2 regions of the Streptomyces sp. SCA2-17 genome follow, and region 2 is predicted to be linked to the other one. Evidence: riboswitches for the same ligand, from Rfam matches in the RefSeq annotation. Region 2 holds a riboswitch; the other holds the start of a gene.

Region 1 (14,563 bases), 2.2 Mb from region 2:
GCGACTTCGCCGAGCCCGTCGGTCCTGCCTACTGGGAGCGCGGATGAGCACTACAACCACGAACGCATCTGGCGCTAACGCGCCGGGCCGCCGCAAGGCACCCGCAGGCGAGCGGGTAGCCGACTGGGCCGACGGCCGCCTGGGGATCTACTCCCTGGCCAAGGCCAACATGCGGAAGATCTTCCCGGACCACTGGTCCTTCATGCTGGGCGAGGTCTGCCTCTACAGCTTCGTCATCATCATCCTCACGGGTGTGTACCTGACGCTGTTCTTCCACCCCAGCATGGAAGAGGTCGTCTACCACGGCTCGTACGTCCCCATGCAGGGCATGCGGATGTCCGAGGCGTTCCAGTCGACCCTGAACATCAGCTTCGACATCCGTGGCGGTCTGCTCATCCGGCAGATCCACCACTGGGCGGCGCTGATCTTCCTCGCCGGCATGTTCGTGCACATGATGCGCGTGTTCTTCACGGGTGCGTTCCGCAAGCCGCGTGAGGTCAACTGGCTGTTCGGCTTCCTGCTGTTCGTCCTGGGCATGTTCACCGGCTTCACCGGTTACTCGCTCCCGGACGACCTGCTCTCCGGCACCGGTGTCCGCTTCATGGAGGGCGCGATCCTGTCCGTGCCGATCGTCGGCACGTACATCTCGATGTTCCTCTTCGGCGGCGAGTTCCCCGGCTCGGACTTCGTGCCGCGGTTCTTCTCGATCCACGTCCTGCTGCTGCCGGGCATCATGCTCGGTCTGCTCGTGGCCCACCTGATCCTCGTGATCTACCACAAGCACACGCAGTTCCCCGGCCCGGGCCGCACCAACAAGAACGTCGTCGGCCTCCCGCTGATGCCGGTCTACATGGCCAAGGCCGGTGGCTTCTTCTTCCTGGTCTTCGGCGTCATCGCGGCCGTCGCGGCGATCGCCACGATCAACCCGATCTGGGCCATCGGCCCGTACCGCCCGGACCAGGTGTCGACCGGCGCCCAGCCCGACTGGTACATGGGCTTCTCCGAGGGCCTCATCCGCGTGATGCCGGGCTGGGAGATCAACCTGTGGGGCCACACGCTGGTCCTCGGCGTCTTCGTGCCGCTGGTGATCTTCCCGCTGGTGCTGGCCGCGATCGCGGTGTACCCGTTCATCGAGTCCTGGGTCACCGGCGACAAGCGGGAGCACCACCTGCTGGACCGCCCGCGCAACGCCCCGACGCGCACCGCCTTCGGTGCCGCCTGGATCAGCTGGTACTTCGTGCTGCTGATCGGTGGTGGAAACGACCTCTGGGCCACCCACTTCCACCTGTCGATCAACGCCATCACCTGGTTCGTCCGAATCGGCTTCTTCGTGGTGCCGGTCCTGACGTTCATCGCGACCCGCCGGATCTGCATGAGCCTGCAGCGCCGCGACCGCGACAAGGTGCTGCACGGCCGCGAGTCCGGCATCATCAAGCGCCTGCCGCACGGTGAGTTCGTCGAGGTCCACGAGCCGCTCTCGCAGGAGCAGCTGCACACCCTCACGGCGCACGAGCAGCCCAAGCCGCTCGAGCTGGAGCCGGAGTTCGACGAGAACGGCGTGGCCCGCAAGGCCGGCGCCGGGCAGCGCCTGAAGGTGAAGCTCTCCAAGGGCTTCTACGGCGAGGGGACCCAGATCCCCAAGGCCACCCGCGAGGAGTACGAGGAGATCACGAGCGGCCACGGCCACCACTGATCTCCGGGTCACCGCCTGATCCACACTGATCGCTGATCGCCACAGCGAGAGCCCCGTCCAGCGCATGGACGGGGCTCTTCGCGCTCTGCGGGGGTGGATAGGCTGGGCGGGCAGAGCCCTCGGGACGAACCCGGCTCTCCGGACCGACCACCAGGAGCGTGGACCATGAACGTTGTGACCCCGGCAGGCGGCGACAGCGCGGTGGCCCCCTCCTGGCCGGGCCTCCTGGACGCCCTCCTCGCCGGCCGTGACCTCACCGCCGACGACACGGCCTGGGCCATGGACCGGATCATGCGCGGCGAGGCCACCGGCGCCCAGATCGCGGGCTTCCTGGTCGCCCTGCGCGCCAAGGGCGAGACGGTCGCCGAGATCTCCGGCCTGGTCCGCACGATGTACGGACACGCCCGGCTGATCGAGGTGCCCGGCCCCAGCGTGGACATCGTGGGGACCGGCGGCGACGGCGCCAAGACCGTCAACATCTCGACCATGTCCGCGATCGTCGTGGCCGGCACCGGCACGAAGGTCGTCAAGCACGGCAACCGCGCGGCGTCCTCCGCCAGCGGGGCCTCGGACGTCCTGGAGAAGCTGGGCGTCAACCTCGACCTCACCCCGAAGCGCGTCGCGGAAGTGGCGGAGGAGGCCGGGATCACCCTGTGCTTCGCCGTGACGTTCCACCCGGCGCTGCGGCACGTGGCCGCGGCACGGCGCGAGCTCGGCATCCGCACCATCTTCAACGTGCTGGGCCCGCTGACCAACCCCGCCAAGGTGCGGGCGCAGGCCACCGGCGTCGCGGACGCGCGGATGGCGCCGATCCTCGCCGGGGTGCTCGCCGAGCGCGGCTCCACGGCGCTGGTCTTCCGCGGCGACGACGGCCTCGACGAGCTCACGACGACCGCGACCTCGCGGGTGTGGGTGGTCTCCGGCGGCACGGTCCGCGAGGAGGCCTTCGACCCGCGGGACGTGGGCATCGACCTGGTGCCCGTGGAGGCGCTGCGCGGGGCCGACGCGTCGTACAACGCGGACGTGGCACGGCGGCTGCTGGCGGGCGAGACCGGGCCCGTACGGGACGCGGTGCTGCTGAACTCCGCCGCGGCGCTCGTCGCGTCGGCGCCCACGGAGGCGCCGCTGGCGGAGCAGATCTCCGCCGGGCTGGTGCGCGCGGCGGAGTCCATCGACTCCGGTGCGGCGCGGCGGGCGCTGGAGCGCTGGGTCGCCGCGAGCAACGCCTGACCCGTCTCGCCCCGCGGAACGGCTGTTCCGCGGGGCGATCACGTATGCCATACTCCTCGGCAAGGTCACGAGTGACAGCGATCAGGCCCCGGCTTGCTGTCCGGCAACCCTCCTTCCGTGGCGGGGTGCCCCGGGTGATGACCAGGCCGCAGGCAGCGAGGTCTGCGGCAAGCGCGGATCCCTCGCCAGGGATCCTGGTTGCCGAGGGAGATCCTTCCGTGGTTCAGCGAATGCGTTAGGGCTCGAAGAGCCCCTTTTCCGCGCACCCTCTTTTCCCTTCCCGCGCCCGTCGCGCGGTGGAATTCGCCTGCCTTCTTACGGGAGTTCGCCATGTCTGTCTCCACCCTTGCCACCGATCAGGCCATTTGCACCCCTCTGCCGGTTCTGGGCAGGGATGTCCGCGTGCCGCTGGTCACCGGGGGAGAGGTGACGTACGCGGCGCTGGACTACGCGGCCAGCGCCCCCGCCCTGCAGCGCGTGTGGGACGACGTGGCGGCGTACGCGCCCTACTACGGCAGCGTGCACCGCGGCGCGGGGTACCTCTCGCAGCTGTCCACCGAGCTGTTCGAGAACAGCCGGGCGGACGTCGCCGCGTTCCTCGGCTGCCGGGACGGCGACCAGGTCCTCTTCACCCGCTCGACCACCGACTCCCTCAACCTGCTCGCCGCCGTACTCCCCACGGGGACCCGGGTGTTCGTCTTCGAGACCGAGCACCACGCGGCGCTCCTGCCCTGGGAGCGGCGCGCGGACGTCGCCGTGACCTACCTGGAGGCGCCCCGCACCCCGGCGCAGGCGGTCGAGACGCTGGAGCGGGAGCTCGCGGCCCGCGAGCCGTACGGCCCGGCGCTCGTGTGCGTGACCGGCGCGTCCAACGTGACCGGTGAACTGTGGCCCGTACGGGAGCTGGCGGCGGCCGCGCACGCGCACGGCGCGCGGATCGTGGTCGACGCGGCCCAGCTCGTGCCGCACCAGCGGGTGGACATCGCCGAGCTGGACGCGGACTGGGTCGCCTTCTCCGGGCACAAGCTGTACGCGCCCTTCGGCGCCGGCGTGCTCGCCGGGCGCGCGGACTGGCTCCGGGACGCCGAGCCCTACCTGGCGGGCGGGGGCGCGAGCCGCCGCGTCGCGCGGGACGCCTCCGGCGAGGTGCGGGTCGAGTGGCACGAGGGGGTCGCCCGGCACGAGGCCGGCTCGCCCAACGTCATCGGCGCCTACGCCATCGCCTCCGCGTGCAAGGCGCTCGCCGAGGCGGGCTTCGACCGGCTCGCGGAGCGGGAGCGGGAGCTGATCGCCCGGGTGCGGGAGGGGCTCGCGGCGGTGCCGGGGGTGCGGGTGCTGTCGCTCTTCGGGCCGGACGCCCCGAGCGTGGGCGTGCTCTCCTTCACCGTCGACGGCTGGAACAGCTCGCACTTCGCGGCGGCGCTCTCCGCGGAGTACGGGATCGGCGTCCGCGACGGCCTCTTCTGCGCGCACCCGCTGGTCCGGACGCTGGTGGGCGGCGACGCCGCCGCCGAGGGGGAGTGCGGTGCGGTGGACGAGGGCGCACCGCTGAACGCGATCCGGGTCAGCTTCGGCGCGGGCACCCCGGACGAGCACGTCGACCGCTTCGTGACGGCGGTCGGCGAACTCGTCCACCACGGCGCGAAGTGGTCCTACCGGACGGAGGGCGGGCGGTGCGTCCCCGCCTGACGGCGGTTGCAGGAATGGCGGGCGCGCCCGGTACGGCACCGCCGGAGAGCCCGGCGGGGGCTGAGCGCCGTGGCGGCGGGAGTGAAAGGCAGGGCCTTTCGATCGGTGGCCGGGGGAGGCCTGGCCTCTCGGCCATCAGGCCGCTTGCCGCAGGCAAGGAAATCCCGCCGCCGCGGCGCGCAACCCCACCGGAGGTGACCGGCGGTGCCGGACCGGCGTACGGCTTACGACTCCAGGCCGATCGCGAACGCCGCTTCCAGGTCGTGCTGCGAGTACGTGCGGAACGCGATGTGCGTCTCCGTCGAGGCCACGCCCGGGACCTTGCTGATGCGCCCCGGGATGACGTCCGCCAGGTCGTCGTGGCGGGCCACCCGGACCATGGCGATCAGATCGTGCGCCCCGGTCACCGAGTACACCTCGCTCACGCCCTCGATCGCCGCGATCTGCTCGGCGATCTCGGGGATCCGGTCGACGTCGGTCTTGATCAGGACGATCGAAGTGATCACGGCGGGCTCCTATCGGGGGTCGGGGGGCAGCCCCGCTTCACTCTAGTCGTACGCCCGTACCTCGCCCACGCGTACAGGAAGCCCAGGGCGAAGCCCACGACGTGGGCGAGGTAGGCGACGCCGGGCCGGTCCCCGGCCGAGCGGGCGGCGAGCCACTGGAGGGCGAACCAGAAGAGCAGCACGGCCCAGGCGGGGAACCGCAGGGGCAGGAAGAAGAGGAACGGGAAGAGACTGGTGACGCGGGCCCGGGGAAAGAGGTAGAGGAAGGCTCCGAGCACTCCGGAGATCGCCCCGGAGGCGCCGACGAGCGTCCGGTCGGAGCCGGCGTGCACGGCGGCGTAGCCGAGCAGTGCCAGCACCCCGGCGGTGAGGTAGAAGAGGGCGAAGGGACCCCGGCCCATACGGTTTTCGGCCATGGCGCCGAAGACATAGAGGAAGAGCATGTTCCCGAGCAGATGCAGCCAGTTGCCGTGGACGAAGAGCGCGGTGAGCGGGGTGATCAGCTCCGCCGCGGGCCCGTGCCACAGCTCCTCCGGCACCACTCCCCAGCGCTCGAAGTAGGCGGCCTGCGCGGCCAGGAGGCTGCTGCCGCTGCCGGGGCCGCCGGACAGGGTGACCGTGAGGCCCGACGCGGGGCCGAGCAGGAACACCACGCTGCAGGCGCCGATGAGGCCGTAGGTGACGAGGGGAGCCTGCCCCGGCTTTCCGAACATGAGCAGATCATGACGTACCAGCAGTAAAGCGCACAGAGTGCCTCGCCGGGCCGCCGAAGCGGGCCTGCGCTCCGCGCCGCATGACCATCAGGCCGTAGGGTTACGGGAAGCACACCCGCAGTTCGATGGACTTGACGAGGACGGACGACACGATGGGCGTTCCCCAGCCGACAGCCGGGACCCGGTGGCGCTGCGCGCTGTGCGGCAATCTCACCCGGTTCGATGTGACGCGTACGACCAAAGCCGTGGATTTCGTGCACCTCGACCTTTCCGGTGAGCCGAGCGTGGAGGAGCGCGAGGTGGTCAGTGAGACCATCGAGTCCGTGCGTTGCCGCTGGTGCAACGCGGTCGACCAGGTCGAGCTGGTGGACCGGCCGGGCGCGAACGCCTGAAGAACGGGAGCGATGAGCGGTGGTGGAGCACACGGGTGGCGCGGAGGCGGCCGGTGGACCTGGTGACACCGGTGGGACCGACGGCGCTGCCGAGGTGCTCGACCGACCGTTGCCGGAAGGCGTGCGGCGCCGGGTCGTCGGGCTCGTGGCGGAGGCGTTCGGCGGGCTGACCGTGGCCGAACTCCCCGCGGCGCTGCGGCAGTACGCCCGGTTCACGCCGAGCCGGCGGGCCAAGTTCGCGGGCAACGCGATGGCGGCGGCGGTGGAGAACGACGCCGCCTTCCGCCGGCGCATCTCGGCCCGGCTGCGCGAGACGGGCTCGGAGCTCGCCGAGGCCCTGGACGCCGGCTCGCCCCCGGCCGCCGCCGATCCGGAGGACGTGGCCGCCATGGCCTACGTGCTGCGGCCCGCCGGCTGGGTCAAGCTCGTCACGGCGGCCGGCGAGGAGGCGCTGCGGGCGACCGCGGAGCGCGCCGGCGAGGAGGCCCAGCGCGAACTGCGGCGCCTGCGCGAGGAGCTGGCGGAGGCGCGGGCCGCGGCCCGCGCCGAGACCGAGCGGATCCGCGCCGAGCTGGAGACCGTCCGCAGGGAGACCGATTCGCTCCAGCGCAAGCTGCGCAGCGCCGTGGCCGACGTGCGGCGCGGCGAGGCCGCCCTGCGCAAGGCGGAGGCCGAGCTGGAGTCCGCACGGGCGGCCGGCGCGGCCGAGAAGGCGGCGGCGCTGGGGGAGAGCCGGCGGCTCAAGACGCGGCTGTCGGAGGCCGAGGCCGCGCTGGAGGCGAGCCGCCGGGCGGTGCGCGAGGGCCGCAGCGTGGAGGACATGCGCCTGCGCCTGCTGCTCGACACCGTGCTGGACGCGGCCCAGGGCCTGCGGCGCGAGCTGGCGCTGCCGCCCGCCTCCGTGCACCCGGCGGACACGGTGGACGCCGTGGAGCCCGGCCGGATGACCCCGAAGGACATCGCCACGCGCGCCCTGTCCGAGACCGACCCCGCGCTCCTGGACCAGCTGCTGGCACTGCCTCAGGCCCACCTCGTGGTCGACGGCTACAACGTCACCAAGACCGGCTATCCGACGATGCCGCTGGACAAGCAGCGGCTGCGGCTGCTGGGCGGGCTCGCGATGCTGGCCGCGCAGACGGGCGCCGAGGTCACGTGCGTCTTCGACGGCGCCGAGCTGGCCGCGCCCGTCCTGCTCGCGCCGCCGCGCGGGGTGCGGGTGCTCTTCAGCAAGCCCGGGGTCACCGCCGACGAGCTGATCCGCCAGCTGGTGCGGGCCGAGCCGCCGGGCCGGCCGGTCGTGGTGGTCTCCACCGACCGCGAGGTCGCGGACGGCGTCGCGAAGGCGGGCGCCCGGCCCGTCGCATCCGCCCTCCTCCTCAAGCGACTTGCCCGTACCTGACCGTCAAGCCGCCGTCACCGGCTGTGTCATGTTGGTAAAGCTTCGCTTGGGGCGCGAGATTTTTCTGATGAGGATTTGAACGGATCACTCCGGGGTCACTAAGGTCGGGCCTCGAACCTTCGCCCGGTTGATCATCCAATAGGGGTGACGGTGAAGGTCCCGCCGGACCGCCGCCCTTCGGCGTGCGGTGGCGGCCGAGGAAGAAGGAGCTCGTCTCCGTGGCGTCCCACCGTCGACCCAAGCAGCCGGGCCGCGCCCGGGTGACCGTCCTGACGGCGACCGCAGCCGCAGCCGTCGCCCTCACCTCGCAGGCCGCGCACGCCGATCCGAAGGCCTCCAAGGCGGAGGTCAAGGAGAAGGTCGACAAGTACTACGAAGAGGCCGAGCAGGCCACGGAGAAGTACAACGGGGCCAAGGAGAAGCAGGACAAGCTCGACCAGCAGGTCACCGATCTCCAGGACAAGGTCGCCCGCGGCCAGGAGGAGATCAACAAGCTGCGCGACAGCCTCGGTTCGCTGGCCACCGCCCAGTACCGCAGCGGCGCCGTCGACCCCTCGCTCCAGCTGCTCCTCTCCTCCGACCCCGACGGCTACCTCGACAAGGCCTCGACGCTCAACCAGGTGAGCGCCAAGCAGGCCAGCACCCTCAAGCAGATCTCCGAGAAGCAGCGCGTGCTCAAGCAGCAGCGCCAGGAGGCCACCGGCAAGCTCAAGGACCTCGCGGAGACCCGCAAGGTGCTGGGCGAGCAGAAGGAGGCCGTCCAGGAGAAGCTCGCCGCGGCCAAGGAGCAGCTCAACACCCTCAGCGCCGCCGAGCGCGCCGAGGTCGTGGGCGAGAAGGACAAGGCCGACGGCGGCAAGGGCGGCGACGGCGCCCGCGCGGGCCGCGACAGCTCCCGCCCGGACCTCGGCAAGGACCTGCCCACCTCCGGCCGCGCGGCCGCGGCCCTCGCCGCCGCCCAGGGCAAGATCGGCTCCCCCTACGTGTGGGGCGCGACCGGCCCGGGCTCCTTCGACTGCTCCGGGCTGACCGGCTGGGCCTACGCCCAGGCCGGCGTCACCCTCCCGCGCATCTCCCAGGACCAGGCCAACGCCGGCACCCGCATCTACGACCAGAGCCAGCTCAAGCCCGGCGACCTGGTGCTCTTCTACGGCGACCTGCACCACATCGGCCTCTACGCGGGCAACGGCATGACCCTGCACGCCCCCAAGCCGGGCGCGAACGTCCGCTACGAGTCGATGGGCAACATGCCCTTCCAGTTCGGCGTCCGCATAGGCTGACGGACCGGCCCGCCGCTGGGCCGAATGGCTGACCCGCCGCCCGTTCGGGCGAATCGCGGTGGCCCGCGCTGACTCCACGCCCCGCCGGTGACCTGCGTCTCCGGCGGGGCGTCCGCATTCCCGTCCCATTCCCACCCCCGGAGGTCTTTGAACGCGGGGTGAGCACGCCGCTACTGTCCGGCGTGCGGTACGACACGTCCCGGACCGCGCCCGCAGAGCAGCAACGAAGGGAGTGCGGCGCCCGTGGCGTCCCATCGCCGTTCTTCGCAGTCCGGTCTCACCCAGACCGTCCGGGTCACCGTCCTGTCCGCCGCCGTGGCCACGGCCGCGGCCGCGATGGCGCCCCCGGCCGGAGCTCGGCCCAGTGACACCGCCGGCGACCGGTCCGGCGGAACCGTCACATCACAGGTCGACCGGCTCTACGAGCAGGCCGAACGGGCCACCGAGAAGTTCAACGAAGCGGGCGAGCACGCCGGCGAGCTCCGCCGGAAGGTCGCCGAGGCCACCGACCGCGTGGCCCGCGGCCAGGAGCGCGTCAACCACATGCGCACCGCCCTCGGCATGATCGCCACCGCGCAGTACCGCACCGGCGCCGTCGACCCCGCCCTCCAGCTCCTCCTCTCCTCGGACCCCGACGGCTACCTGGACCGCGCCGCCACCCTCGACCGCGTCTCCGACCGCCAGAGCGAGCAGCTCAAGGCCCTCCTCGGCGCCCAGCGCGCCCTCCGCCAGGAGCGCACCGAGGCCGCCCGCATGCTGAGCGAGCTGGAGGAGACCCGCAAGGCCGTCGAGCACCACAAGCACGAGGTCGAGGGCAAGCTCGCCACGGCCCGCCGGCTGCTGAACGCCCTGCCCGAGGCCGACCGCCGGGCCTACGCGCGGGCCTCGCGCTCCGGCGGTACGCGGACGCTGGACCACTCGGGCGGCGGCGGCCTCCTCGGCGGCCTCCAGGACCTCACCGCCGCCTCCGGCCGCGGCGCCGCGGCCGCCATGGCCGCCCGCTCCGCCGTCGGCTCGCCCTACGCCTGGGGCGCGAACGGGCCGGGAGCCTTCGACTGCTCCGGGCTCATGCAATGGGCGTACGGGCGGGCCGGCGTCGGCCTGCCCCGCACCTCCCAGGCGCAGCGCAACGCCGGCCGGCACGTCCCCCTGTCCGAGGCCCGCCCCGGCGACCTCGTCATCTACCGCGACGACGCCAGCCACGTGGGCATGTACGTGGGCAACGGCCAGGTCGTGCACGCGCCCTACCCCGGTGCCCGCGTGCGCTACGACCCGGCCAACATGATGCCGATTTCGTCCGTGACCCGGCCGTGAGCCCGCCCTGAGCGCACGCCGGGGGGCGCGCGGCTCGTACGATGCGGGACGTGACGGGCCGGTGGTGGAGGAGCGGACGCGGGGGCACGCGCGCGGGTAGCCGTGGGCCGGCCCGCCGGGCGGCGTGCGGCCTGGCCGCCGCCCTGCTGGCCCTCCAGGCCGCCCTGACCGGCTGCTCCGCCCTCTCCGGCGACGACGGCGCCCGTGACCGGGCCCTGCAAGGCGCCCTGGACCGGTGGGCCGCCGCCCTCCGCGACCGCGACGAGAACGCCTTCCTGGCCGCCGTCGACCCCGCCGCCGACGCGTACCGGGCCGAACAGCGCCGCGTCTTCGCCAACCTCGCCGCGGTGCCGCTCGCCTCCTGGGACTACCGGCTCGTGCGCACCGGCGGCTTCACCCCCGAGCGGGGCGACGGCGGCGGGCGGCGCGTCGCCGCCGAGGCCGAGCTGCGGTACCGGCTGGCCGGCTACGACGGCGTGCCCGTCACGACCCGCACCCGGCTCACCCTCGTCGAGCGCGGCGGGCGGTGGTACGTGGCCGCGGAGACCGCTCCGCGGGGTGGCGGGCAGCTGTGGCAGCAGGGCCCCGTCACCGTCGTCCGCGGTGAGCGCAGCCTCGTCCTCGGCGTCGGCCAGGACCGCGAGCGGCTGCGCGCCCTCGCCGGCCTCGCCGACCAGGCCGTGCCCGCCGTGGGCGCGGCCTGGCACGCCGGGCCGCGGGACTGGCCCGGACGGGTCGTCGTCGAGATGCCGGCCTCCCTGGAGCGGATGGCCGCCCTCCTCGACTCGCCCGTCTCCAACTACCGCGGGATCGCCGCCGTGACCACCGGCGAGGCCGGCGGCACGGGGGCGGCCGCGCCGGCGGACCGCATCATCGTCAACCCCGAGGCGTACGGCGTGCTCGGCGAGTTCGGGCGGCGCATCGTCCTCACCCACGAGACCGCGCACGTCGCGACCCGGGCCCGGACGACGAAGGCCACGCCGCTGTGGCTGTCCGAGGGCTTCGCCGACTGGGCCGCGTACCGCGGCACGGGGCGCACCGCGCGCCAGGCCGCGCCGGAGCTCGCCCGCGCCGCCGCGGCGGGCGCGCTCCCCCGGGAGCTCCCCGGCGACCCCGACTTCGGCTTCGCCGGGGAGGCGGGGAAGCTGGCCCGCGCCTACGAGGAGGGGTGGCTGGCCTGCCGGCTGATCGCGGAGCGCTGGAGCGAGGAGAAACTCGTCGCGTTCTACCGCGCGGTGGGCGCGCACGCGCGCCGCGACGGCGCGGTCGAGGGCGCCCTCCGCGACGTCCTCGGCATCTCGCCGGGGGAGTTCACGGCACGGTGGCGCTCGTACGTTGCGGACCAGCTGGGCACGGGCTGAGCCGGTCGAGCCGGGTTCGGCACCGCGGTGCCCACTCCGTGGAGCTGAGCCGGGTCCGGCACCGCCGGTCACCGCCGCGGTGGCTGATCGCCGTTGCGGCGGGGGTGAGAGGCGGGGCCTCTCGACCACTTGCTGCTGATAGGCGACGGCTTCCTCGTCCACCAGGCGTCTTGCCGCAGGCAAGAAAACCCCGCCGCAACGGCGAGCAACCCTTACGGTGTGGTCCGGCGGTGCCGGACTTGGCTCAGCTCCACGCAGTGGACACCGCGGCGCCGAAACCGGCGCAACCCCACGTCGTGGGGGCCGTCAGCCCGCCACCAGTACCGGTTCCTTCTCCGCGGGAGGGTCGTCCGGGGTGTCCGGCGCCTCCGGCAGGGACACTGTCTCGCGCCACAGCCGCGCGCACGCGATCAGCGTCGCCACCACCAGCAACCCGTTCCGCAGCGTCAGCGTGGCCACGCCCAGCTTGTCGCTGGCGACCACGTGCGAGAACCAGATGGGGAACTCCAGCTGCGTCAGCGGCGCGGCCAGCAGGACCAGAGCGATCGGCAGCCGCTGCCGCGTCGTGCCCATTGTCAGGCACACGGCCGCCAGCCCGAGCAGCCAGACCACGTACTGCGGGCTGATCACCCGGCTGGTCGTGGTGAACAGCAGCACCGACGCGAACGCCGCCTCGTACGGCGTGCACGCCGTGAACCGCCGCGCCCGCACGCGCCACAGCAGCAGCCAGGCGAACGCCAGCACGCTCAGCACGAGCGCGAGCCGGCTCACGGTGTGGACGTACGGGCCGAGGAACTCCACGGAGCCGTAGTGCAGCCGCGCGTGCCCGTGCCAGCCAGCGTGCCGCCCGAGGTGGAAGACCAGCGAGCCCAGGGACTCCACTTCCGTGCCCCGGTCCCGCTGGAAGGTCAGGAAGGCCAGCGCCCCCGGCATCGTGGCGGCGAACAGCAGCCCGAGCACCGCGGCCGTCATCGCCGCGGCCCCCCACGCCGCCCGCGTACGGGGCCCCCGCGGCGTGCCGACCAGCAGTAGCACCGGCCACACCTTCAGCAGCGCCCCGAAGGCCGTGAGGGCGCCGGAGAGCCGGGCCCGGCGCCCGGCCGCCAGCAGGGCGGCGACCGCTACGGCCGTCACCATCACGTCGTAGCGGGCGTAGACGATGGGGCCGAGCAGTGGGACGCCCACCACCCACGCCCACACCCCGGAGGCCGGGCGCCGCCCGTCCCGCACCGCGTACAGCAGCAGCGCGTAGACCGCCGCGTCCGCGAGGAAGCACACGACGAAGAAGGCCGGGGCGTAGTCGAGGAACGGCAGCAGGCCGGGGGCGAGCACGGCGAGGGCGGCGGCGGGCGGGTACTGCCAGGTGACGTCGTCGTAGGGGAAGGTGCCGGTGCGCAGCACCCCGTACCAGCCCTGGTAGATCACCTCGATGTCGACGGAGACGTCCGACCCCGGCATCACCCACACCCGCAGCACGCACATCAGCAGCACGGCCCGGGTGACGGCCCACACCGCGACCGAGAGCCGCAAACCCCTGCCCGCCATCATCCACCTCGCCCTTCACGGTCACTACACGCTGTACGCGCGCCGCTACTGCAAGGCATGATGCCGCCCCGGCCGGTCCAGACGCCGTGACGTGGCGGGACGGGGCCCCGACTGCCCCCGATCGCACCCGGTACTGTCGGACGGCGATGGACAAGACTCTCGTCGTCACCAACGACTTCCCGCCCCGCCCCGGCGGCATCCAGGCGTTCCTGCACAACATGGCGCTGCGCCTGGACCCGTCGGGCATCGTCGTCTACGCCTCCACCTGGAAGCGCGGCCAGGAAGGCGCGGTGGACACCGCACGCTTCGACGCCGAGCAGCCGTTCCCGGTCGTCCGCGACCGCACCACGATGCTGCTGCCGACGCCGCGGATAACCCGGCGCGCCACGGCCCTGCTGCGCGAACACGGCTGCACGTCGGTGTGGTTCGGGGCCGCGGCCCCGCTCGGGCTCATGGCCCCGGCGCTGCGCCGGGCGGGCGCCCGCCGCCTGGTCGGCACGACGCACGGGCACGAGGCCGGCTGGGCGCAGCTGCCCGCGTCGCGGCAACTGCTGCGGCGCATCGGCGAGGGCACCGACACCCTCACCTATCTGGGCGAGTACACCCGCTCGCGGATCGCCTCCGCGCTGACGGACGAGGCGGCGGCCCGCATGGTGCAACTGCCGCCCGGCGTGGACGAGAAGACCTTCCACCCCGGCTCCGGCGGCGACGAGGTCCGCGCCCGGCTGGGCCTCGCGGACCGGCCCGTGGTGGTGTGCGTCTCGCGGCTGGTACCGCGCAAGGGCCAGGACACGCTGATCCTCGCCATGCCCCGGATCCTGGCGGCCGTTCCGGACACGGTGCTGCTGATCGTCGGCGGCGGCCCGTACGAGGACGACCTGCGGAAGCTGGCCGCGGAGACGGGCGTCGCGGACTCCGTCCGCTTCACGGGCGCCGTGCCGTGGGAGGAACTGCCCGCGCACTACGGGGCGGGCGACGTCTTCGCGATGCCGTGCCGCACGCGCCGCGGCGGCCTCGACGTCGAAGGGCTCGGCATCGTCTACCTGGAGGCGTCGGCGACGGGCCTGCCGGTCGTCGCCGGGGACTCGGGCGGGGCGCCGGACGCCGTCCTGGAGGGCGAGACGGGGTACGTGGTGAAGGGCGGTTCGCCGGCCCAGGCCGCGGACCGCATCGTGACGCTGCTGAAGGACCCGGAGCTGCGCGCGCGCATGGGCGCGCGGGGGCGGCAGTGGGTCGAGGAGAAATGGCGCTGGGACCTCCTGGCCGAGCGCCTCAAGACCCTCCTCTGACGGTCCGTAAACGCAGGGAGGGCCGGCGATGCCGGCCCTCCCTGCGTTTACGGATCAGGGGTTCAGCCGCGGTAGATCGCCTCGATCTCGTCGGCGAAGTCCTTCGCCACGACGTTCCGCTTCAGCTTCAGCGACGGCGTCACGTGCCCGGA
Region 2 (14,563 bases):
TGCTTGAGCGGGGCCTCCAGGGCCAGCTTGACGGCGGCGGCACCGGTGGCCTCGTCGCCCTCGAGCTCCAGCTTCTCGAAGACCGAGGAAGCCTGGAGCAGAGCCACGCCACCACCGGCGACGATGCCCTCCTCGACGGCCGCCTTCGCGTTGCGAACGGCGTCCTCGATGCGGTGCTTGCGCTCCTTGAGCTCGACCTCGGTCGCGGCACCGGCCTTGATGACGGCCACGCCGCCGGCCAGCTTCGCGAGGCGCTCCTGGAGCTTCTCGCGGTCGTAGTCCGAGTCGCTGTTCTCGATCTCGGCGCGGATCTGGTTGACGCGGCCCTGGACCTGGTCGCTGTCGCCGGCACCGTCGACGATGGTCGTCTCGTCCTTGGTGATGACGACCTTGCGGGCGCGGCCGAGCAGGTCGAGACCGGCGCTCTCCAGCTTGAGGCCGACCTCCTCGGAGATGACCGTGCCACCGGTGAGGATGGCGATGTCGCCCAGCATGGCCTTGCGGCGGTCGCCGAAGCCCGGGGCCTTGACGGCGACGGACTTGAAGGTGCCGCGGATCTTGTTGACGACCAGGGTCGACAGGGCCTCGCCCTCGACGTCCTCGGCGATGATCAGCAGCGGCTTGCCCGACTGCATGACCTTCTCCAGCAGCGGGAGCAGGTCCTTGACCGAGGAGATCTTCGAGTTGACGATCAGGATGTACGGGTCGTCCAGGGACGCCTCCATACGCTCCATGTCGGTGGCGAAGTACGCCGAGATGTAGCCCTTGTCGAAGCGCATACCCTCGGTGAGCTCCAGCTCCAGACCGAAGGTCTGGGACTCCTCGACGGTGATGACGCCTTCCTTGCCGACCTTGTCCATCGCCTCGGCGATGAGCTCGCCGATCTGGGTGTCGGCGGCGGAGATGGAGGCGGTGGAGGCGATCTGCTCCTTGGTCTCCACGTCCTTGGCCTGCTCGAGCAGCGCACCGGAGACGGCCTCGACGGCCTTCTCGATGCCGCGCTTCAGCGCCATCGGGTTGGCACCCGCGGCGACGTTGCGCAGACCCTCGCGGACCAGTGCCTGGGCCAGGACGGTCGCGGTCGTCGTGCCGTCACCGGCGACGTCGTCCGTCTTCTTCGCGACCTCCTTGACCAGCTCGGCGCCGATCTTCTCGTACGGGTCCTCGAGCTCGATCTCCTTGGCGATGGACACACCATCGTTGGTGATCGTGGGGGCGCCCCACTTCTTCTCGAGGACGACGTTGCGGCCCTTGGGGCCGAGGGTGACCTTGACGGCGTCGGCGAGCTGGTTCATCCCGCGCTCGAGACCGCGCCGTGCCTCCTCGTCGAACGCGATGATCTTGGCCATGTGAAGTGGTCCTCCCAGGACGGGGTGGATTTCTCCGGACCGCGCTGGCGCCCGCGACGGACGGCCTGCGGACCTGGCGGTTCCTTGCCCCACCCGGTCCGCCGACCTCACCGACGGTCCAAATCTGTCACTCTCACCCGGAGAGTGCTAAGCCCAATGATTAGCACTCGACCACCCCGAGTGCAAGCGGTTCACCCTCCAGACCCTCCGCAAGTGACAGGGGGGCACCTCCCAGCGTTAGCTGGGGGCGCAAGCGGTCCACACGTACGCCCCTCGCACGAGGAGGGCGGGGGTGCCGGAGGGCAAGAGAGAGCCGTACCCATACACAGGCACCCGCACACGCGCGAGGGGTCCGCACCTCAGTGAGGTGCGGACCCCTCCGCAAACCGAGCGAGCCGGTGGTCGATGCGCCGCGTCAGACCTGCGACAGCTTCACCATGTCCGCCTGCGGCCCCTTCTGGCCCTGCGAGATCTCGAACTCGACCCGCTGACCCTCCTCGAGGGTGCGGTAACCGTCCATCTGAATCGCGCTGTAGTGGACGAATACATCCGCACCACCGTCGACCGCGATGAAGCCGTAGCCCTTCTCCGCGTTGAACCACTTGACGGTGCCCTGAGCCATGCCTAACTCCCCTATTACTGGCCCTTGCGCAGGACCGCACTTCGCGGACCCGGGTCAGACCTCACCCCCTGGCAGCCCAGTGGGTGTGCGCCGGAACGCGTCGACCGCGGCTGAATGTATCTGCACGGATGCCGTCTGCAACAGGTCACTCGGACGAGAATTCCGGGCATGGCCGAGCGAGAGAAACGGCTGAACTCCGGGTATTTCAGGGCAAGTCGGGCCGGGAAAAACACAACCAACCCGGCATTTCGTGCACACACTTCGCGCACAACTTGACGGGTTCTCATATGCGTTCGGCACTGACGCCGGGCGGGGATCGCCTCAACTGTATCGCGCTCAACAGCCGGAATCGCCCCGTCCGCTACTGCGGTCGGGGCGATTCCGGGGCCGTCGTGCGGCAATAACGGAAGAACCCTGTGAAACCTCAGCCGCCGGCGACGGCAGGGATGACGGAGACGGCGGAGCCGTCGGGGGTGGGCGTCTGAAGGCCCTGCTCGAAGCGGACGTCGTCGTCGTTGACGTAGACGTTCACGAAGCGGCGCAGCTTGCCGCTGTCGTCGAGCACGCGGGCGGCGATGCCGGTGTGGTTCTCCTCCAGGGACTGGAGGACGTCGGCGAGGGTCGCCCCCTCGGCGGAGACCTCGGCCTGACCACCGGTGTAGGTGCGCAGGATGGTGGGGATACGAACGGTGACGCTCATGGGTGTACTCACCTTCGGGGTGCGTAGGAACAAGAAGTGGGGGCGGCTGACGTCAGCGGCCGGACAGCCCCGCGGCGCGGAACGCCTCCAGCGACGGCCGGATCGTCGCCGCCGGCCCGGCCGCAACGGCATCAAGCGTCTTGAGCCCGTCCCCCGTGTTGAGCACGACCGTGGTCAGCGCCGGATCCAGCACCCCGTCCTCGATCAGCTTCTTCGTCACCCCCACCGTCACCCCGCCCGCCGTCTCCGCGAAGATCCCCTCCGTCCGCGCGAGCAGCCGGATCGCGTCCACGATCTGCGCGTCGGTGACGTCCTCCACCGCGCCGCCCGTCCGCCGCGCGATGTCCAGCACGTACGGGCCGTCCGCCGGGTTGCCGATGGCCAGGGACTTGGCGATCGTGTCCGGCTTCACGGGCCGTACGACGTCGTGCCCGTCCTTGAAGGCGCGCGAGACCGGCGAGCACCCTTCCGCCTGGGCGCCGAAGATCCGGTACGGCCGGTCCTCGACCAGCCCGAGCGCGACGAGCTCCTTCAGCCCCTTGTCGATCTTCGTGAGCTGGGAGCCGGAGGCGATCGGCACCACGATCTGGTCCGGCAGCCGCCACCCGAGCTGCTCGCAGATCTCGTAGGCGAGGGTCTTCGAGCCCTCGCCGTAGTACGGCCGGAGGTTGACGTTGACGAAGCCCCAGCCCTCCCCCAGCGGGTCGCCGATCAGCTCGCTGCAGAAGCGGTTGACGTCGTCGTACGTGCCTTCGATGCCGACGAGCTCGCCGCCGTAGACCGCGGCCATGACGACCTTTCCGGCCTCCAGGTCGTGCGGGATGAACACGCAGGACCGGAATCCGGCGCGGGCGGCCGCGGCCCCGACCGCTCCGGCGAGGTTGCCGGTGGAGGAGCACGACAGGGTCGTGAAGCCGAAGGCGCGGGCGGCCTCGACCGCGATCGCGACCACCCGGTCCTTGAAGGAGTGCGTGGGGTTGCCGGAGTCGTCCTTGACGTACAGGCCGCCGGTCACGCCCAGCTCGCGGGCGAGGTTGCCGGCCTTGACGAGCTTGGTGAAGCCGGGGCTGAGGCCGGGCTTGTCCGCCACGTCGGCGGGGACGGGCAGCAGCGGGGCGTAGCGCCAGATGTTCGCGGGGCCGGCCTCGATCCGCCGCCGCAGCTCAGCGGCTTGACGGGGCCCGCCGGCGGGCAGCTCGTAGGCGACTTCGAGGGGGCCGAAGCACAGGGCGCAGGCGAAAATGGGGCCGAGGGGGAAGCGCTCTCCGCACTCGCGGCAGGAGAGCGCAGCGGCGGGTCCGAGGTCCACAGAAGTGGTAGAGGGTTCAACAGACTGCACAGCCATGGAGGCGAGGCCCTTTCTCCTCATCTTCCTCGCGGCGTACGTCGCCACGAGACGGAATTGGCACCTTCCCCGCCGGGAGCCTCGCATCGAACGATGTCGACGGAGACCGGCTGGAGGGTTGCCGGGGCTTCAACGGGCCGTATCCCTCTGCCCCTCTGGATGAGCGGTATGGCGCTGGGCGGGGCCCAGGCGTTTGTGGCACGCGGTGACCCCGACATAGGACGGCGGTCCGCGTTGTTCAAGACTGTAACGGAAGCGATGGCCCGTTGAGAGGGCCGTCCGTAAGGCGAGATGCGTCACAGCGCATCGCGGCAGCGCATCACAACGAGGAGTCGTACACGTGCTGGAAGAGGTGGAGCGCTGGCTGGCCGAGCGGTCCTGGTCGGCTGCTGATCGTCCGCTCGACGTGCTTCTGGCCGCCAAACGGGAGTCCGGCACGACGGTGAGCGTCGTCCTGCCCGCGCTGAACGAAGAGCCGACGGTGGGCGCGATCGTGGCGGTGATCCGCCGCGAGCTGATGACGGACGCGGTGCCGCTGGTGGACGAGCTGGTGGTCGTGGACTCGGGCTCCACGGACCGTACGGCCGAGGTGGCCGCGGCGGCCGGGGCGCGCGTGGTGCACCGCGACGAGCTGCTGCCCGGCCTGCCCGCCGTGCCCGGCAAGGGCGAGGTCCTCTGGCGCTCGCTGCTCGCGACGACGGGCGACGTCGTGGCCTTCGTGGACGCCGACCTGCGCGAGTTCTCGGCGGATTTCGTGTCCGGGATCGTCGGTCCGCTGCTGACCGACCCGGGCGTGCAGTTCGTCAAGGCGATGTACGACCGCCCGCTGGGCCCGGAGTTCGACGTCCCCGGTGCCGCAAGGTCCGCGGGCCAGGGCGGCCGGGTCACCGAGCTCGTCGCCCGCCCCCTGCTCAACCTGCACTGGCCGCAGCTGGCCGGCTTCGTGCAGCCGCTGGGCGGCGAGTACGCGGCCCGCCGGTCGCTGCTCGAACAGCTGCCCTTCCCCGTCGGCTACGGCGTGGAACTGGGCCTTCTGGTGGACGCGCTGCACACCGTGGGGCTGGACGCGCTGGCCCAGGTGGACGTGGGCGTGCGCAAGCACCGCCACCAGGACGGGCAGGCGCTCGGCCGGATGGCCGCCGCGATCTACCGCACCGCGCAGCTCCGGCTGGCCCGCGGGCACCTGGTGCGACCTGCGCTCACGCAGTTCGAGCGCACCGCGGAAGGGTTCGTTCCGCGCACGTACGCGGTGGACACCGAGGAGCGCCCGCCGATGGCCGGCATACCCGAGTACGCGAAGCGACACGCCGCGTAAGCGTACGTTTGAGCGGTTCACCCGGGGGCAAGGCTGGGCACATGGTCGCTGAGCACGTGCCCACCGCATCGATCGACGACGACAACGCCGCCGCCGCACCGATCGTGGTCGCCTCCAACCGCGGCCCGGTCTCGTACCGGCGCGGCCCCGACGGCGCCCTCGTGGCCGGGCGGGGCGGCGGGGGGCTCGTCTCCGGGCTCAGCTCCATCGAGCGCGAGGCCGGAGCCGTGTGGGTGTGCGCGGCGCTCGGGGAGGGCGACCGCGAGGCGGCCCGCGCGGCCGGCCGGAGACTCGCCCCGGAAGACACCGGCGGGCACCGCGTACGGATGCTGGACATCCCGCCCGGTACGTTCGCCGCCGCGTACAACGGCATCGCCAATTCAGTGCTGTGGTTCGTGCACCACATGCTCTACCAGACGCCCCTGGAGCCCGTCTTCGACAAGGCGTTCCGGGAGCAGTGGGCGGCCTACGAGGCGTACAACGCGGCCTTCGCCGACGCCGTCGCCGAGGAGGCCGCGCAGGGCGCCGCGGTGCTCGTGCAGGACTACCACCTGGCGCTCGTCCCCGGCCTGCTCCGGGCGCGCCGCCCCGACCTGCGCATCGGCCACTTCTCGCACACCCCGTGGGCCCCGCCGGACTACTTCCGGATGCTGCCGGACGACGTGGCCGGGCAGCTGCTGCGCGGCGTGCTCGGCGGCGACCGGGCCGCGTTCCTGACCCCGCGCTGGGCCGAGGCGTTCGCCGCGTGCTGCGCGGACGTGCTGGGCGCGGAGGTCGTCCGCGACGGCGAGGGGCGGGCGGCCGAGGTGTGGTCCGAGGGGCGGGTGACGCGATTGGGCGTGCACGGTCTCGGCGCCGACGGGGACTTCCTGCGCGAGCGGGCGCACCGGGCGGACGTCGAGGAGCGCATGGCGGCGCTGAGGGCGCAGATCGGCGGGCCGGACCGCAGGACGATCGTGCGCGTGGACCGCACGGAGCTGTCGAAGAACATCGTGCGGGGGCTGCACGCGTACCGGCGGCTGCTGGAGGAGCACCCGCAGTGGCGCGGCCGGGTCGTGCACATCGCGTTCGCCTACCCGTCGCGGCAGGACCTCGCCGTCTACCGCGAGTACACGGCCGAGGTGGAGCGGGTCGCCCGCGAGATCAACTCCGCGTTCGGCACGGAGGGCTGGGAGCCGGTCGCCCTGCACGTCAAGGACGACTTCGCGCGCTCCCTGGCCGCGTACCGGCTCGCGGACGTGGCCCTGGTGAACCCGATCCGCGACGGGATGAACCTGGTGGCCAAGGAGGTCCCGGTAGTCTCCGACCACGGGTGCGCGCTGGTGCTGTCGCGGGAGGCGGGCGCGGCGGCCGAGCTGGGTGACGAGGCGATCCTGGTGAATCCGTACGACGTGGAGGCCACGGCCCGCGCCCTGCACTTGGCACTGCTGATGGACCCCGGGGAGCGGGCGGAGCGCACGAAGCGGCTGGCCGCGGCGGCGACGGCGCTGCCGCCGGCGCGGTGGTTCACGGACCAGCTGCGGGCGCTGTAGCCGGCCCGGCCCCGGCGCTCCCCCGGATCAGGCGCCGCCGAGGCGCTCGGCGAGGGCGGTCAGCAGGTCCACGACGCCTGCCGGGCCGTCGACCACGAGGTCGGCCCGGTCGGCGAGTTCGGCGACCTCGGCGCTTCCGCTGCACACCAGCAGCCCCGGCAGCCCCTCGGAGCGCAGTTTCTCCACGGCGGCGAAGGCGGCGAGGTCGCCGAGGTCGTCGCCCGCGTAGAGGACCGAGCGCGCGCCGCTCTCGCGGACGTACGAGGTGAGGGCGGCGCCCTTGTCGACGCCCGGCGGGCGCAGCTCCAGCACCAGCCGGCCGGGCTCGACGATCAGGCCGTGCCGGTCGGCGAGGGCGTGCAGCGGCTCGCGCAGGGCGTCGAACGCGTCCTGCGGGTGGGGGGCCCGGCGGGTGTGGACGGCGAGGGCGCGGCCCTTGTCCTCGATCCAGGTGCCGCGGCCGGCGCCCGAGCCGGCCAGGATCCCCGGCAGCTCCGTGCGGACGGCTCCGACGCCGGGGGGCGGGGCGTCGGCGGTCACGGTGGCGCTCGCCGCGTCCCAGCGCTCGGCGCCGTACTGGCCGAGGACCACGAGGTGCTCCAGGCCCGCGGCCCCGGCGAAGCCGCCGTGGTGGACGGCGACGGCGGCCGGGCGGCCGGTGATCACGGCGACGGACCCGAGCCGCGGGGCGAGCCGGGCCAGCGCGGGCACGGCGCCGGGGTGCGCGCGGGCCTGCTCGGGGTCGGGGACGATCTCGGCGAGCGTCCCGTCGAAGTCGAGGGCCACGACGGCGCGTTGCGGGCCGGCCAGGAGGGCGGCGAGCCCGTCGCGGCCGGCGGGGGTGGAGGGAACGGGGAGGGGGTGGCTGCCCATGGGACCGACCCTACTGGGCGGGGCCCGTCCGCTACCGGCGTTCGCGCCGGGCGTCGCGGATGCGTCGCAGCCGGTTGACGGTGACGGGGTCGTGGGCGAGGGCCCGCGGATCGTCCAGGAGGGCGTTGAGCAGCTGGTAGTAGCGGGTCGGGGTCATCCCGAGCCGCTCCCGCACGGCCCGCTCCTTGGCACCGGGCCCGGAGAAGGCCCGGCGCTCCAGGGCGAGCACGGCGAGGTCGAGCCCGGAAAGCTCCTGCTCGGAGGGGCCCTTCTCGGAGGGCTCCCGCTCGCCGTGCTGTGCGTCGCTCACGCCGGCCAGCCTACTTGCCGGCGCCGGCCAGCTCCGTGGCGTCGGCCTCGCGCTGGATCTCGCCGAGGACGCTCGCGGGGTCGCCGCTCTTGGCGACGACCGAGCCGATCTTCTCCTTGAGGGCCTTGCTGACCTTCGCCCAGGAGGTCTTGTCGACGGGGTAGTAGACGGCGTTGTCGAGCTGCTCCAGGAACGGCTTCAGATGGGCCTTGTTGCTGTCGGCCTGCATCTTCTCGGAGGCGCTGCTGGTCACGGGCAGCAGGTCGTACTGGCCGGTGAGGTTCAGGACGTTCTTGGTGCTGTAGACGAAGTCGAGGAAGAGGCCGGCCTCCTCGCGGTGGCCGCCCGCCTTGAACGCCATGATCCAGTCGGCGACGCCCATGGTGGACTTGGCCTTGCCGGACCTGCCCGGCAGCGGGGCCAGCCCGTACTTGATGCCCTTGGCCTCGGCCTGCTTCATCAGCGTCGGGTGGCCGTTGAGCATGCCGACCTGGCCGCTGCAGAAGGCGTCGAAGACCTCCTGGCGGTTGGTGCGGGCGGGGTCTCCGGAGCCGGTGAGGCCCTTGCCGACGAGCTCGTCGCGCAGCCACTTGAAGGTGTCGACGTTTTCGTCGGAGCTGATCGTGTACGTGCCGTCGTGGTCGGTGTAACCGCCGCCGCCGCTGAGCATCCACAGCAGGGTCTCGGCGGGCGCCTCCTCGGGGCCGAGCGGCAGCCCGTACGGGATCTTGACCCCGGCGGTCTGGAGCTTCTTGGCGGCGGCCTGGAGCTCGTCCCAGCTCTCGGGGGCCTTGGCTATGCCGGCCTTGGCGAAGTGGGCCTTGTTGTAGAAGAGCATGCGGGTGCTGGAGACGAACGGCAGGCCGTACTGCACGCGGGCCACCTCGCCCGCGCGGGCGATCGAGGCGATGATGTCGGCCTGGGTGGGGATGGTCAGCAGCTGGTCGGCGCTGTAGAGCTTGCCGGAGGCGGCGAAGTCGGCGTAGGCGCCGATCTGCGCGATGTCGGGGGCCTTGCCGGACGCGACCATCTCGGCGACCTTCTTGTCGACCTCGGTCCAGCTGAGGACCGTGGCCTCGACCTTGATGCCCTTGTGCTTGGCCTCGAAGGCGCGGGCGAGGGAGTCCCAGTACTTCTGGGAGCTGTTCGCCGCCTTGTCACCGTAGTCGGCGGCGACGACGCGCAGCGTCTTGCTGCCCGAACCGCCGTCGCTGCCGCACGCCGTCAGTGCGGGCGCCAACGCCGCCGTGGCGGCACCTGCCGCCGTCAGACCCAAGAACCGCCGCCGCTGCACTACTGCTTCCCACCTTCGGGGTTTGTGTTGGAGACCGTGAGTTTCCCCCGCGGGCCACCATACGTTCCAGCCGGTTCCGGTTTCGCTTCGGTATCGCTCTTCCCGCGGCCGACAGGGGCTGCTATGCACGGGAATCACACGGAGATCGCCGGTGTAAGGAGACGAAAGCGCATGTCCGAGCCCTCTCTCACCTCGCCCTCGCTCACTTCCCTGGAGATCACTACGCAGCCGGACTGCTGGCGGCGGGCGGCGCGGGCCGCGGCGGGCGCGGCCGGAATGCCGGGGCCCGGGGAGCGGGTGGCTGTGACCGGGTGCGGCACGTCGTGGTTCATGGCGCAGGCGTACGCGGCGCTGCGGGAGGGGTCGGGGCAGGGGGAGACGGACGCCTTCCCCGCGTCGGAGTTCCCGGTGTCGCGGACGTACGACCGGCTGGTGGTGATCACGCGGTCGGGGACGACGACGGAGGTGCTCGACCTGATCGCGGAGGTGCGCGAGCGGTGGGAGGTCCTCGCGCTGACCGCGGATCCGGCGTCGCCGGTGGTGGGGGCGGCGGACGAGGCGGCGGTGCTGGACTGGGCGGACGAGGAGTCGGTCGTCCAGACGCGGTTCGCGACGACGGCGCTGGCGTTCCTGCGGGCGGGCCTGGAGCAGACCGGAGGCCTGCCGGAGGGCGTGAAGGGGGTCGCGGAGGCGGCGGCGGACGCGGAGACGGCGCTGATCGAGCCGCTGCCGCGGGCGGTGCTGTCCGCGGAGCAGTGGACGTTCCTGGGCGGGGGCTGGGCGTACGGGCTCGCGCAGGAGGCGGCGCTGAAGATGCGCGAGGCGGCAGGGGCGTGGACGGAGGCGTACCCGGCCATGGAGTACCGCCACGGCCCGGTGGCGATCACGGGCCCGGGCCGGGTGGCGTGGATCCTGGGCACGGCCCCGGCGGGCCTGGAGGCGGACGTCTCCCGCACGGGCGGGGCCCTGGTGTCGGACGGCGCCCGCCTGGACCCGCTGGCGGACCTGATCCGCGCGCAGCGCCTGGCGGTGGCGGTGGCGGAGGGCCGCAGCCTGAACCCGGACAGGCCGCGGGGCCTGACGCGCAGCGTGATCCTCAACGGCTAGCCGGCCCGAGCACTCGTCTCGCTGCCGGGCCCGGCAATCCGCTCCCGCCGCGGCGGCGCGTAACCACCGGCAAGGCACCCGGCGGTGCCGAACCGACCCGAGGCGCGCACGGCATCGCGCCCACGCCCGTGAATCCCGCCAATCCCGCCCGCCGCCCGCCGGGAAACACCCACCCACGAGTGAGTGGACTAGACCTTTCGACCGGGGACGCGCGACACTGTCCCCGTGAGACACGTCATCGCGCTCGACGTCGGCGGTACCGCCATCAAGGCCGCCCTGATCGGCCCGGACCACGAGCTGTTGCACGAGGCACGCCGGCCCACGGGGCGGGAGCAGGGGCCGGAGGCCGTGGTCGCCGGGATCCTGGACTTCGCCGCCGAGCTCGCGGCCACCGGCGAGGCCGCCTACGGCGAGCCCCCGGCGGCCGCGGGCCTCGCCGTGCCCGGCATCGTGGACGCCGAGGCCGGCACCGCGGTCTACGCCGCCAACCTCGGCTGGCGCGACGTCCCCCTGCGCGATCTGCTGGGCCGCCGCCTGGGCGGCACCCCCGTGGCCCTCGGCCACGACGTCCGCACCGGCGGTCTCGCCGAAGGGCGCCTCGGCGCCGGCGAGGGCGCGGACCGCTTCCTGTTCGTCGCCCTCGGCACCGGCATCGCCGGAGCCATCGGCATCGACGGCCGCATCGAAGCCGGCGCCCACGGCTGCGCGGGCGAGATCGGCCACATCGCCGTCCGCCCCGGCCCCGCCGGCAGGCCGTGCGGCTGCGGCGGCCGCGGCTGCCTGGAGACGGTCGCCTCCGCCGCCGCCGTCAGCCGCGCCTGGGCGGAGGCCTCCGGCTCCCCGGACGCCGACGCCGCGGACTGTGCCCGCGCCGTGGAGGCGGGCGACCCCCGCGCCCGCGCCGTCTGGCAGGAGGCCGTCGACGCCCTCGCCGACGGCCTCGTCATCGCCCACACCCTGCTCGACCCCCGCACGCTGATCATCGGCGGGGGCCTCGCCGAGGCCGGCGACACCCTCTTCACACCGCTGCGCGCGGCGGTCGCGGACCGCATGACGTTCCAGCGGCTCCCCCGCATCATCCCGGCCGCCCTCGGGGACGCCGCCGGCTGCCTGGGCGCGGGCCTGCTCGCCTGGGACCTGCTCACCACCCACCTCACGGAGGTTTCCGCCTGATGGTCGAACGAACGGTTCTCGCCGGCGCCCGCGTGGTGCTGCCGACCGGCGTGGTCGAGGACGGGCGGGTGACGGTCGAGGGCCGGCGGATCGCCGCGAACGAGTCCGCCGAGCAAGCGACGCTCGACCTCTCCGGCAAGGGCGGCCACTGGATCGTCCCCGGCTTCGTGGACATGCACGTCCACGGCGGCGGCGGCGCGTCCTTCTCCGCGGGCGACCCCGAGGAAGCCCTCACGGCCATCCGTACGCACCGCGCGCACGGCACCACGACGATGGTCGCCTCCACCGTCACCGGCGACCTGGACGACGTCGCCCGGCAGGCGGCCGTCCTGTCCGAGCTGACCGAGCAGGGCGACCTGGCGGGCATCCACTTCGAAGGCCCGTTCATCTCCCCGCACCGCTGCGGCGCCCACCAGCCGGAGCTGCTGCGCGATCCGCACCCGGCGGACGTCCGCAAGCTCGTCGACGCGGCGCGCGGCGCGGCCCGCATGATGACGCTGGCCCCTGAGCTGGCGGGCGGCCTGGACTCGGTCCGCCTCCTCGCCGACCTCGGCGTGATCGCGGCCGTGGGCCACACGGACTCCTCGTACGAGGCGACCCTGGACGCCATCGAGGCGGGCGCGACGGTCGCCACCCACCTCTTCAACGCGATGCCCTCGCTGCTGCACCGCGCGCCCGGCCCGATCGCCGCCCTGCTGGAGGACGAGCGGATCACCGTAGAGCTGATCAACGACGGCACGCACCTGCACCCCGCCGTCCTGGAACTGGCCTTCGCCCGGGCCGGCGCGGACCGCGTCGCGTTCATTACCGACGCCATGGGCGCGGCCGGCATGAGCGACGGCATGTACCCGCTCGGCCCGATGAGCGTCGAGGTCAAGGACGGCGTGGCCCGCATCGCCGGCGGCCCGACGGCGGGTTCGATCGCCGGCTCGACGCTGACGCTGGACACGGCGTTCAAGCGCGCGGTGACGGTCGACGGGCTGCCGGTGGGCGACGCCGTACGCGCCCTGTCCGCGACCCCCGCCCGCCTGCTGGGCGTGGCCGACCGGACCGGCTCCCTGGAGCCCGGCAAGGACGCCGATCTGGTCATTCTCGACGCCTCGTACGACCTGGTGGGCGTCATGCGCAAGGGCGACTGGGTGGTCAGTCCCCAAGTGCACTGATTCCTCCCGCTCTTGACGCGCGGTCGCACGCCGGCCGGAACAGCGGCGGCAGTCCCGAGGTCTGGGCCTGCCGCCGCTGTTTTGGCATGATCGCTGGCGGTCGACGGTCACGGTTCTTCGGTTTCTTCGGTCAAGGGAGGGAAACGCCGGTGATCCTCACGGTCACGCTCAACGCAGCGCTCGATCTGACCTATCGCGTTCCGCGGCTGCAGCCGCACGCGTCGCACCACGTCACGACCGCCGCCGAACGGGCCGGCGGCAAGGGCGTCAACGTCGCCCGCGTCCTGGCCGCCCTCGGCCACACCACCGTGGTCACGGGCTTCGCCGGCGGCACGACGGGCGAGACCCTGCGCCGGCTCCTCGCGGAGACCGCCCCCGGCACCGGCGGGCGGATCACCGACCGCCTCGTCCCCATCATCGGCACCACCCGCCGCACGGTCGCCGTCGTGGACGCCTCCACCGGCGACACCACCCAGCTCAACGAGGCCGGCCCCGACGTCACCGCCGAGGAGTGGGGCGCCTTCACGGACACCTACGCGAGCCTCCTGCGCGAGGCTCGCGCCGTCGCCCTGTGCGGCAGCCTTCCGCCGGGCGTGCCGGTGGGGGCGTACGCCCATCTCGTACGGCAGGCGCGCGCCGCCCGCGTCCCCGTGCTGCTGGACACCGGCGGCGAACCGCTGCGCCGCGGCATCGCCGCCCGCCCCGACCTGGTCACCCCCAACACCACCGAACTCGCCGCCCTCACCGGCTCCACGGAGCCCCTCCGGGCGGCCCTCGACGCCCGCCGCCGCGGCGCCCACGCCATCGCGGCGACCCTCGGCCCGGAGGGCGTCCTCGCCGTCACCCCCGACGGCACCTGGCGCGCGGTCCCGCCCCGCCGCCTCACCGGCAACCCCACGGGCGCGGGCGACTCGGCCGCGGCCGGCCTCCTGTCGGCCTGGCTGGACGGCCTGCCCTGGCCGGACCGCCTGACCCGGGCGGTGGCCCTGGCGGCCGCCACGGTAAAGGCCCCCACGGCGGGCGAATTCGACGCCGAGACGTATGAGGACGTGCTGCCGCGGGTGAAGGTCACGGCGGCCTGACTGAACTCCCCCAGCGAGCGGAAAGGCACGGCACATGCCCCTCGTACGCACCGCCGAACTCGTCACGGAAGCCCGGGCCGCGGGCACGGCCGTTTGCGCCTTCAACGTCATCACCGTGGAACACGCGGAAGCCATCGCCGCGGGCGCGGAATCCGCGGGCCGCCCCGCGATCCTCCAGATCTCCGAGAACGCGGTGAAATTCCACGGCGCACTGGCACCGATCGCCGCCGCGGCAAAAGCAGTCGCCGCGGCGTCCTCCGCCCGCCTGTCCCTCCACCTGGACCACGTGGAAAGCGAGAACCTCCTACGTCAGGCGCATGCCCACGACTTCACCTCGGTCATGTTCGACGCCTCGAAACTGCCTTACGGAGACAACGTCAAAGCGACGGGGGAGGCGGTCCGTTGGGGCCACGAACGCGACATCTGGGTGGAGGCGGAACTGGGGCGCGTCGGCGGAAAAGCGGGCGACGCGCACACGCCGGGCGTACGGACGGACCCCGCGGAAGCCGCCGCCTACGTGGCGGACACGGGCGTGGACGCCCTGGCGGTGGCGGTGGGCAGCACCCACGCGATGACGGACCGCACGGCGGCCCTGGACCACGCGCTGATCGCGTCCCTCCGCGACGCGGTCCCCGTGCCCCTGGTCCTCCACGGCTCGTCAGGGGTCCCGGACGGGGAACTCCGCCGCGCGGTCGCGG

What was found. A riboswitch is a leader RNA that binds a small molecule or an ion and turns the genes downstream of it on or off. The one in region 2 is predicted to bind S-adenosylmethionine.
Region 1: another riboswitch for S-adenosylmethionine. It lies ahead of PS271_RS06445 (aminotransferase class V-fold PLP-dependent enzyme); the one in region 2 lies ahead of thrC (threonine synthase).

Annotation. Positions count from the first base shown of each region.
Region 1 covers NZ_CP117521.1:1,436,472-1,451,034, reverse strand. Annotated here, with positions in the region: gene qcrA (cytochrome bc1 complex Rieske iron-sulfur subunit) at 1-47, shown strand, start outside; gene qcrB (cytochrome bc1 complex cytochrome b subunit) at 44-1,693, shown strand; gene trpD (anthranilate phosphoribosyltransferase) at 1,859-2,923, shown strand; SAM riboswitch class IV at 2,987-3,103, shown strand; gene PS271_RS06445 (aminotransferase class V-fold PLP-dependent enzyme) at 3,254-4,612, shown strand; gene PS271_RS06440 (Lrp/AsnC family transcriptional regulator) at 4,837-5,118, opposite strand; gene PS271_RS06435 (rhomboid family intramembrane serine protease) at 5,115-5,831, opposite strand; gene PS271_RS06430 (hypothetical protein) at 5,984-6,223, shown strand; gene PS271_RS06425 (NYN domain-containing protein) at 6,243-7,622, shown strand; gene PS271_RS06420 (C40 family peptidase) at 7,841-8,902, shown strand; gene PS271_RS06415 (C40 family peptidase) at 9,146-10,216, shown strand; gene PS271_RS06410 (hypothetical protein) at 10,267-11,577, shown strand; gene PS271_RS06405 (glycosyltransferase 87 family protein) at 11,884-13,122, opposite strand; gene PS271_RS06400 (glycosyltransferase family 4 protein) at 13,269-14,411, shown strand; gene PS271_RS06395 (AMP-dependent synthetase/ligase) at 14,474-14,563, opposite strand, start outside.
Region 2 covers NZ_CP117521.1:3,670,158-3,684,720, reverse strand. Annotated here, with positions in the region: gene groL (chaperonin GroEL) at 1-1,349, opposite strand, end outside; gene PS271_RS16665 (cold-shock protein) at 1,765-1,971, opposite strand; gene PS271_RS16660 (ubiquitin-like small modifier protein 1) at 2,396-2,671, opposite strand; gene thrC (threonine synthase) at 2,724-4,040, opposite strand; SAM riboswitch class I at 4,034-4,182, opposite strand; gene PS271_RS16650 (glucosyl-3-phosphoglycerate synthase) at 4,357-5,331, shown strand; gene PS271_RS16645 (alpha,alpha-trehalose-phosphate synthase (UDP-forming)) at 5,373-6,863, shown strand; gene otsB (trehalose-phosphatase) at 6,891-7,736, opposite strand; gene PS271_RS16635 (DUF3263 domain-containing protein) at 7,768-8,046, opposite strand; gene PS271_RS16630 (extracellular solute-binding protein) at 8,057-9,340, opposite strand; gene PS271_RS16625 (SIS domain-containing protein) at 9,512-10,447, shown strand; gene PS271_RS16620 (ROK family protein) at 10,673-11,620, shown strand; gene nagA (N-acetylglucosamine-6-phosphate deacetylase) at 11,620-12,783, shown strand; gene PS271_RS16610 (1-phosphofructokinase family hexose kinase) at 12,933-13,865, shown strand; gene PS271_RS16605 (class II fructose-bisphosphate aldolase) at 13,900-14,563, shown strand, end outside.